Regions from separate parts of the Salinivibrio sp. SS2 genome, predicted to be linked through region 2. Evidence: predicted binding sites of a transcription regulator. Region 2 holds the regulator's gene; the other holds the start of a gene.
What was found. Region 2 encodes CRP, which controls carbon source genes, mostly activating them, when cyclic AMP is high. Its sites were predicted from a motif close to TGTGANNNNNNTCACA; they were not measured.
Positions count from the first base shown of each region.

Region 1: a site for CRP is predicted at 1,785-1,800, ahead of BGK46_RS16970 (CTP synthase). Genes of this name have one in related genera too.

Region 1 is NZ_MEBP01000143.1:16,796-21,107, forward strand. Features, by position in the region: gene relA (GTP diphosphokinase) at 1-886, shown strand, start outside; gene mazG (nucleoside triphosphate pyrophosphohydrolase) at 935-1,744, shown strand; gene BGK46_RS16970 (CTP synthase) at 1,885-3,519, shown strand; gene eno (phosphopyruvate hydratase) at 3,597-4,312, shown strand, end outside.
Region 2 is NZ_MEBP01000097.1:13,694-18,904, forward strand. Features, by position in the region: gene BGK46_RS11950 (ABC transporter ATP-binding protein) at 1-456, shown strand, start outside; gene BGK46_RS11955 (TIGR02444 family protein) at 399-944, shown strand; gene BGK46_RS11960 (hydrolase) at 931-1,893, shown strand; gene BGK46_RS11965 (YheU family protein) at 2,041-2,259, shown strand; gene BGK46_RS11970 (phosphoribulokinase) at 2,319-3,188, shown strand; gene crp (cAMP-activated global transcriptional regulator CRP) at 3,440-4,072, shown strand; gene BGK46_RS11980 (hypothetical protein) at 4,202-5,068, shown strand.

The DNA of each region.
Region 1 (4,312 bases), on a different contig from region 2:
CATTGTGCCTTTCACCTATCACTTGCAGATGGGGGATCAGGTTGAAATTATCACCCAAAAAGAGCCCAACCCCTCACGTGACTGGCTGAACCCAAGCTTAGGCTTTGTGAATTCGAGCCGAGCGCGGGCAAAAATCAACGCTTGGTTCCGAAAACAAGACAGAGATAAAAACATTGCCGCGGGTAAAGAAATTCTCGATACCGAACTACAAAAAATTGGCGGTGCCAGTAAAGATGCGAGTTTGGCGCTCAAGCGCTTCAATGTGAATTCACTGGAAGAGCTGTACGCGGGGGTCGGAAGTGGCGATCTGCGTATCAATCAAGTGGTTAATCACATTAACAGCCTGATCAACAAGCCAAGCTTGGAAGAAGAAGAGCAACAGTTGCTGGAAAAACTTCAGCAAAGTGAACAAAAAACCGTAGGTGGAAAAACCCATCGTGATGCGGTGGTGGTTGAAGGGGTTGATAACCTGATGACCCACCTCGCGCGTTGCTGTCAGCCGCTGCCGGGTGATGACATTATGGGCTTTGTGACCCAAGGACGCGGAATTTCAGTACACCGTGCGGATTGTGAGCAACTGAACGAACTTCGTCACCATGCGCCGGAGCGAATCATCGCTACCGTCTGGGGGAAAGGGCATGTCGGGCAATACCATGTGCGCATTCGCTTATCCGCCAATGAACGCACCGGATTAGTCAAAGACATTAATACTGTGCTCAGCAATGAAAAAGTCCGCGTTGCGGGCATGCAAAGCCGAGTCGATTACAAAAAGCAGATGTCTATCATGGACTTTGATTTAGAGATTTCCGATCTCGACACGCTTAGCCGAATTGTAAACCGGCTGGAGCAGGTCAAGGATGTGGTAGAAGCCAAACGACTCAGATAAACATCACGCCCTGTTATCGACAGGGCGTTTTTTTAAGGATAACGAAGTATGGCGTCGATTGACGATTTACTGACTATCATGGCGACCTTGCGCGACCCACAAAAAGGGTGCGATTGGGACAAAGCCCAAACTTTTGCCTCCATCGTGCCTCACACGCTCGAAGAAGCCTATGAAGTGGCCGATGCCATTGAGCGTGAGCACTGGTCGGACCTAAAAGATGAATTAGGCGATTTACTCTTTCAAATAGTGTTCTACAGTCAATTGGGACACGAGCAAAATCGCTTTGATTTTGATGCCGTCGTGGGGGCGATTTGTGACAAACTCACCCGTCGTCACCCGCATGTCTTTGGTCCTAAAGACAGTCAAGGTGAGCCGCTGCACGGCCCGGATTGGGAAGGGATTAAAGCGCAGGATCGTGCTGACAAAGCGGCGTCAGAGCAACCCACTAGCGTGTTAGACGGCGTTACGTTAGGCCTTCCCGCACTGGTGCGCGCACACAAACTGCAAAAACGTTGTGCGCGAGTGGGGTTTGATTGGGATGCGGTGGCGCCGGTGCTCGATAAAGTACGCGAAGAAATTGCCGAGGTTGAGCAAGAACTGGCAATCACGCCGGTAGACCCCGCGCGGGTGGAAGAAGAAATCGGCGATTTATTGTTTTCGGTGGTAAACCTGGCACGCCACGTCGGCACGGATGCGGAATCCGCGTTGCGTAACGCGAATCAAAAATTCGAACGGCGTTTCCGTCAAGTTGAAACTCAATTACGCAATGATGAAAAAAATATTCAAGAATGTCAGTTAGATGAACTGGAATCGGCCTGGCAACAGGTCAAAAAGCAGGAAAAAAGCAACACGCTGTAAGTTTCATCATTGATTTGCGACAAATAAAAACAGTATGGTGTGTGATAGTTTTCACGTTGTGGGAGTGAGTGGGGTCTGGTATCATGACTTCCCGTCCAGATTTCCATTAATTTCCTCTAAATCCAACTCTCAGGTTTAGCATGACGACGAATTACATTTTTGTTACGGGCGGTGTTGTATCCTCCCTCGGTAAGGGTATTGCTGCAGCCTCATTGGCAGCCATTCTTGAAGCGCGTGGCCTCAACGTCACCATCATGAAACTCGACCCTTATATCAACGTGGATCCAGGGACAATGAGCCCTACCCAGCACGGGGAAGTATTCGTCACGGAAGACGGCGCTGAGACCGACCTTGACCTCGGTCACTACGAGCGCTTTATCCGCACCAAAATGACCAAGCGTAATAACTTTACCTCTGGTCGCGTATACGCGGATGTTCTGCGCAAAGAGCGCCGCGGAGATTACCTGGGAGCGACCATTCAGGTGATTCCACACATCACTAACTCGATCAAAGACCGCATCATCGCCGGTGGTGAAGGTCACGACGTGGTGATCGTGGAAATTGGCGGCACTGTCGGTGATATTGAATCACTGCCATTCCTTGAAGCGATTCGCCAACTGACCGTGGAAGTCGGTCGTGAGCGTGCGATGTTTATGCACCTTACCTTGGTGCCATACTTGGCTGCGGCGGGTGAAGTGAAAACCAAGCCGACCCAGCACTCGGTAAAAGAGCTTCTATCGATTGGTATCCAGCCGGATGTCCTTGTTTGCCGTAGTGAGCGTCCAATTCCAGCCAATGAGCGTGCAAAAATTGCACTGTTCTGTAACGTACCAGAGAAAGCGGTTATCACCATGAAGGATGTGGATTCAATCTACAAAATTCCTTCATTGATTCGCTCTCAAGGGCTGGACGACTTGGTTTGTCAGCGCTTTGGCATCCAAGCGCCGGAGGCCGACCTGTCTGAATGGGAACAAGTCATTTATGAAGAAGCCAATCCAATGGGTGAAGTCACCATTGGTATGGTAGGTAAGTACATCGAACTGCCTGACGCGTATAAATCTGTCAACGAAGCGTTGAAGCATGGCGGATTGAAAAATCGTCTGACCGTCAACATCAAGTATGTTGACTCACAAGATCTCGAAACCCGCGGCACTGAGCTGCTCGACGGTTTAGATGCGATCTTGGTTCCGGGCGGTTTTGGTGATCGCGGCGTCGAAGGCAAAATCCTTGCCGCACAATATGCGCGTGAAAACAAAGTGCCGTATCTTGGCATTTGTTTAGGCATGCAAGTGGCGTTAATTGAATACGCCCGTAATGTTGCTGGGATGGAAGGAGCTAACTCCACCGAATTCAGCAAAGACAGCAAATACCCAGTGGTGGGATTGATCACCGAGTGGGTCGATGAAGAAGGTAACGTGGAAGAGCGTAGCGAATCCTCTGATTTAGGTGGCACTATGCGTCTAGGCGCACAGCTTTGCCACCTGTCTGAAGGGTCTAAAGCGCATCAGCTATATGGCAACACTCAAATCCACGAGCGCCATCGTCATCGCTACGAAGTGAATAACTTGCTGCGTCCACAATTGGAAAAAACCGGTCTACTTGTATCGGGCTTGTCGGCGGACAAGAAGCTGGTAGAAATCATCGAAAACCCAGCACATCCATGGTTTGTGGCCTGTCAGTTCCACCCAGAGTTCACCTCGACTCCTCGCGACGGCCACCCGCTATTCGCCGGGTTCGTTGCGGCTGCAGGTAAAAAGCAGCGCGGTGAGCTATAACACAAATGTGAAGCGGTAGTCCTGACGGGCGGCCGCTTTTTATTTTTTGAATACAATGACAGACGAGAGGAATCACAATGTCTAAGATCGTTAAAGTTCTAGGTCGTGAAATTATCGATTCACGCGGTAACCCAACTGTAGAAGCAGAAGTGCACTTGGAAGGTGGCTTTGTTGGTATGGCGGCAGCGCCATCAGGTGCGTCTACCGGTTCTCGCGAAGCACTAGAGCTGCGTGACGGTGACAAGTCACGTTTCATGGGTAAAGGCGTACTGAAAGCGATTGAAGCGGTTAACGGCCCAATCGCAGAAGCACTGCTAGGTAAAGACGCGAAAGCCCAAGCTGACATCGATCAGGTGATGATCGACCTTGACGGCACTGAGAACAAATCTAAGTTCGGTGCTAACGCGATCCTAGCGGTTTCTCTGGCTAACGCTAAAGCTGCTGCGGCGGCGAAAGGCATGCCTTTGTTTGAGCACATCGCTGAACTAAACGGCACTGCGGGTCAGTTCTCAATGCCTCTACCAATGATGAACATCCTCAACGGTGGTGAGCACGCGGACAACAACGTTGATATCCAAGAGTTCATGATCCAACCTGTTGGTGCGAAAACCCTGAAAGAAGCACTGCGCATTGGTGCGGAAGTATTCCACAACCTAGCCAAAGTTTTGAAGGCCAAAGGCCTAAGCACTGCTGTTGGTGACGAAGGTGGTTTCGCGCCTAACCTAGAGTCAAACGCTGCTGCGCTTGCTGCGATCAAAGAAGCGGTTGAGAAAGCAGGCTACGAGCTAGGTAA
Region 2 (5,211 bases):
GCGACCACCGACGATCTTTATCTTGTCGACAACGGCGCGGTGCAACCCTTTGACGGTGACTTACACGACTACCATCGCTGGCTTGGCGAGCAACAGCGTGCCGACCGCGCGGAAAGTAAAAAACAAAACGCCGATGACAAAGCCGCCCCCCAGCAACGTCAGGTCGATCGTAAGGCACAAAAGCGTCGCGAGGCCGAACTTCGCCAAAAAACAGCGCCACTTCGTAAAAAAATTGACAGCCTAGACACAAAAATCGAACAGCTCTCTGCCATTATTGCCGATGCAGAGACCAAACTGGCCGACCCAACAATTTATGGCGCAGACCAAAAAGCCCAACTCGCGGAACAATTACAACGCCAGGCTGATGCCAAATCAGCGCTGGAAGAGGTAGAGCAAGAATGGATGGAGCGACAGGAAGAACTGGAAGCCATGGAGGCGGCATTCAATCAAGCCTAATTCCCGGCCAAGCGAATGCAGCCGACCTGTGGCAGTTTTGTTTGCAACACTATGGCAAGCAAGACGTCAAACAGGCGTGTCTTAAATTGCAAGATCAGCATCAGGGCAACGTCAACCTTGCCCTGTTGCTGGCTTGGCTGGAAAGCCATGGCTATGGCCTAGCCCCAGAGAGCCTCAGCCAACTTAAACAATCGCTCAGCCGCTCTGAGCATTTGCTGATTGCCTACCGCAACCTACGTCGCGATATCAAACCGCGCGTTGGCGCGGGACAATATAAAAAAATGCTGAATTTCGAGCTCAGCCTCGAGAAGTTCCAACAACAAGACCTCATCCACGCCTTGAATCAACAAACATGGCTGACCGAGTCGCCCTCGCCGTTGGCGTATTATTGCCGTCAGCTCTCGCCCTCGGCCAAATCGCTCTATCCCACTCTGCGCGCCGGTGTGGTTAAAGAAGATGATCAAGGAGACGCTAATGACGCCCTTTGAACCGATTCCCAGCGCCCGTAATCCTCATCTACAAACCATCATGCCACGGCTGATGCGGCGGCAACCCGTGATCTCCCCTTTGTGGCAACAGCTGGATTTACCGGATGGTGATTTCGTCGATCTCGCTTGGACACAGACGCCTCAGCCCGGCCAACCGATAGTGGTGCTTTTTCATGGCCTCGCTGGCAGTTTTCATAGCCCGTACGCGAATGGATTACTGGCTGCTTTTCAGCGCCAAGGCTGGTGCGGTGTGGTGATGCACTTTCGTAGTTGCAGTGGCCGCTTAAACCGCGTCCCGCGCACTTATCACTCAGGCGAGACACAGGATGCGCGCTATTTTTTGACCACATTGCGCATGCGTTATCCTCAGCATCCCATTCATGCCGTGGGCGTATCGCTAGGCGGCAACATGCTGGTGCGCTATTTGGCAGAGTATGCGGATGATCCGATTGTCTCCAGCGGCTGCGCAGTGTCACCCCCCTTAGACCTTGCCGCCTGCTCGTTACGCATTCAGCAAGGGTTCTCACGTGTCTACCAAGCGTACCTACTCCGCTCGATGCGGCAAACCCTGTCAGATAAGCTTACGCGACACGCCCAAGTAGGTCGCTGGCAAGCTGGCGAGCAGCCCCGTATTTCGACCTTATTCGAGTTTGATCAAACCGTCACCGCACCACTGCATGGGTTTGAGGACGCACATCATTACTACCAGCAATGCAGTGGCTTATCCGTATTGCCTGCGATCCGCGCCCCTTTGACCATCATTCATGCCAAAGACGATCCTTTTATGACTGATGCGGTGATCCCAACCACGCCATTACCGGCCAATATACGCTATCAACTCACTGACCATGGCGGACATGTTGGGTTTGTCACTGGCCATTGGCGTGCACCGCGTTTATGGTTGGAAGAGGCAGTGCCCGCGTGGATAGCTGAGCAACTCGGCACCTGATGCCCCAATCGTCACGATAAATTGTGACTAAATCGACATAGACACACTGCACCTACACGCATAATTCGGTAAAATGGGAGCTAATTCACAACCTAAGCATGGAGATGGCGTCCGTGCCATCCCGATGTCAGCAAAAGGTGATGTAGTATGATGGTTCCATGGCAATCTGTGCCAGCCGAGACCTTGACCAATTTAATTGAACACTTTGTGTTGCGGGAAGGGACAGATTACGGTGAGCAGGAAGTCAGCTTTGCTGAGAAAGTTGAACAAGTGCGTGAACAATTAAAATCCGGCGACGCCGTGATTGTATACTCTGAGCTGCATGAGACAGTGGATATTCGTCGTCAGCGCGATCTCAGACCGTAACACCGCCTCCCCTTGTGGGCTGCGGTGTAAATTCAGACTGATCAATGACAGGGCTCGTCATGTCGGCTAAACACCCAATCATCGCTGTGACCGGTTCATCCGGCGCAGGCACAACCACGACCTCCGAAGCGTTTCGTAAGATGTTCAATATGATGAACATCAAAGCCTCTTGGTTAGAGGGCGATAGCTTTCACCGCTTCACGCGGCCAGAAATGGATGTTGAGATCCGTAAAGCCCGTGAACAAGGTCGTCATATTAGCTACTTTGGTCCCACGGCCAACGACTTCCCACGCCTTGAGCAATTTTTTAAAGAATATGGCGAACAAGGCACAGGTAAATACCGTCGTTATCTACACACCTTTGATGAAGCCGTGCCTTATAACCAAATGCCGGGCACCTTCACCCCCTGGCAAGATCTGCCTGAAAATACCGACGTATTATTTTATGAAGGCTTGCATGGCGGGGTGGTGGATGGTGACGTCAATGTCGCCCAACATGTTGATTTACTAATCGGCATGGTGCCTATCGTTAACTTGGAGTGGATTCAAAAGTTTGTCCGCGATACGCGCGACCGAGGCCATTCCCGCGAGGCTGTCACGGACTCGATCGTGCGCTCCATGGATGATTATTTGCACTACATTACGCCGCAGTTTTCTCGCACACATATTAACTTCCAACGTGTCCCGACCGTAGACACATCCAACCCGCTGAATGCAAAAGGGATCCCTTCACTCGACGAAAGCTTTGTTGTGATCCGCTTTCGTGGCATGAAGAACGTCGATTTTCCTTATTTACTGCAAATGATCAGTGGCGCCTTTATGTCTCGGCACAACACGCTGGTCGTGCCCGGCGGTAAAATGGGATTTGCGATGGAGCTGATTATTCGCCCCTTGATCCAACAGTTGATTGAGAAAGGCAAGATAGGTTAACCGCCGTAGCGCACTTAACGTGTATTACTTCTCAGGTCGTGATCTTAGCCACATTTTTGCCGATTTTTTAGGCGGTTGGCTTAGATCAAAATCAAGAAATCCAGATAGAAAAAAGATACACTCTTGTTAACATACAGTGAGCTTGTAGCCTGCGCCAAGACCTCGTATTCTGTGCATTGGACTGATGGGTTTCCATTCAGACAAAGACAGGACGTCGTTGCCGGGCAACACATGCAGAGGAAATAAGTTATATGGTTCCAGGAAAACCTCAAACAGACCCTACACTCGAGTGGTTCCTTTCACATTGTCATATTCACAAGTACCCGTCCAAAAGTACTCTGATCCATGCAGGGGAAAAGGCGGAGACCTTGTACTACATCGTGAAAGGTTCTGTGGCCGTACTAATCAAAGATGAAGAAGGCAAGGAGATGATCCTGTCTTACCTTAACCAAGGTGACTTCATCGGCGAACTTGGTCTGTTCGAAGAGGACCAAGAGCGCACCGCATGGGTACGTGCGAAATCACCTTGCGAAGTGGCAGAAATTTCATTCAAGAAATTCCGCCAGCTGATCCAAGTTAACCCAGACATTTTGATGCGTCTGTCCTCTCAGATGGCGCGTCGCCTGCAAGTGACCAGCCAGAAAGTGGGAGACCTTGCCTTCCTGGACGTGACCGGCCGCATTGCGCAAACCCTACTTAACTTGGCGAAGCAACCTGACGCCATGACTCACCCTGACGGCATGCAAATCAAGATCACACGTCAAGAGATTGGTCAGATTGTTGGTTGTTCGCGTGAGACGGTTGGGCGTATCCTTAAAATGCTGGAAGAGCAGAACCTTATCTCAGCTCACGGTAAAACCATTGTGGTTTACGGCACACGCTAATCCTCGCGTGTTGCGACAAAACCGGCGCTTTTGCGTCGGTTTTTTTGTTTTTATTGACTGGAAACTAATTACCTAAGTTCTACACTTCAGAAACGACCCATCTAACAACTGATTAACAGGATGTCGTTTATGAGAAGCTTACGTCAAACCCTTGCTGCATTGCTACTCGCGGCGGTTTCTTCAACTGCTGCGGCGAATATCACCATTGTCCATCCAGAACCACGGGCTGGCTCTGCCCTCGATTTATACGCTATCGACTTGATTGAGTTTTTAGCGGAAAAATCGGGTGAGTCTGTCACTTTACAGGCCTTTCAAGGCCAAATTGGCTCTCAGTCTCGTAAAGTGGAAATGCTAAAACAAGGACGACTGACGGTAGATTGGCTCGGGGCCGACCGTACCCTTGAGTCAGAGTTACTTCCCATCCGTTATCCAGTCTTTCGGGGTCTATTAGGCCATCGCTTGTTCATTACCAATCAAGCCACCGAACCCAAGCTTGCACAAATCAGTGACCAAGCTGGGCTCAATAATCTGACCATGATCCAAGGGCAAGGCTGGGCGGATGTGAAGGTCTTGCAGTCGGCGGGATTTCGGGTTCGAGAAATCTCAAGCTTTGAGAATATCTTTAAAGGCGTCGATACCGGACGGGCCGACCTCTTCCCGCGTGCGCTTATCGAGCCTTTTAGCGAGCTGGCAGAGCGACCTCAATATACAAATCTGTTGGTTGATCCGCACTTAATGCTAATCTACCGCTTCCCAATGTTCTTGTTTGTATCGCCCCAAAACCCAGAGGTAGCGACCATGCTCAACGATGCCTTTGCGGCCGCCTATCAAGACGGATCCTTCATCGAATTTTTTGAGAATGCCCCTCTGGTAAAAGAGACCTTTGAGAAAGCCAATATTGGTGAGCGCACCTTTATTCGGGTCGACAACCCACATCTGAGTAATGAGACTCAGGCAATTGACGATAAATTCTGGCTCGATATTGAAAGTCGCTAAACACCGCCAACCATCGAGTAGGGTGAGGCGTTGCCGCCTCATCCCTCTCACAGAACCGTACATACGGACCTCGTATACGGCTCATGCACACTTCCATTCAGCATAAATGCTAAACACATGCCCTGTCCTTACCTGTTCAATAT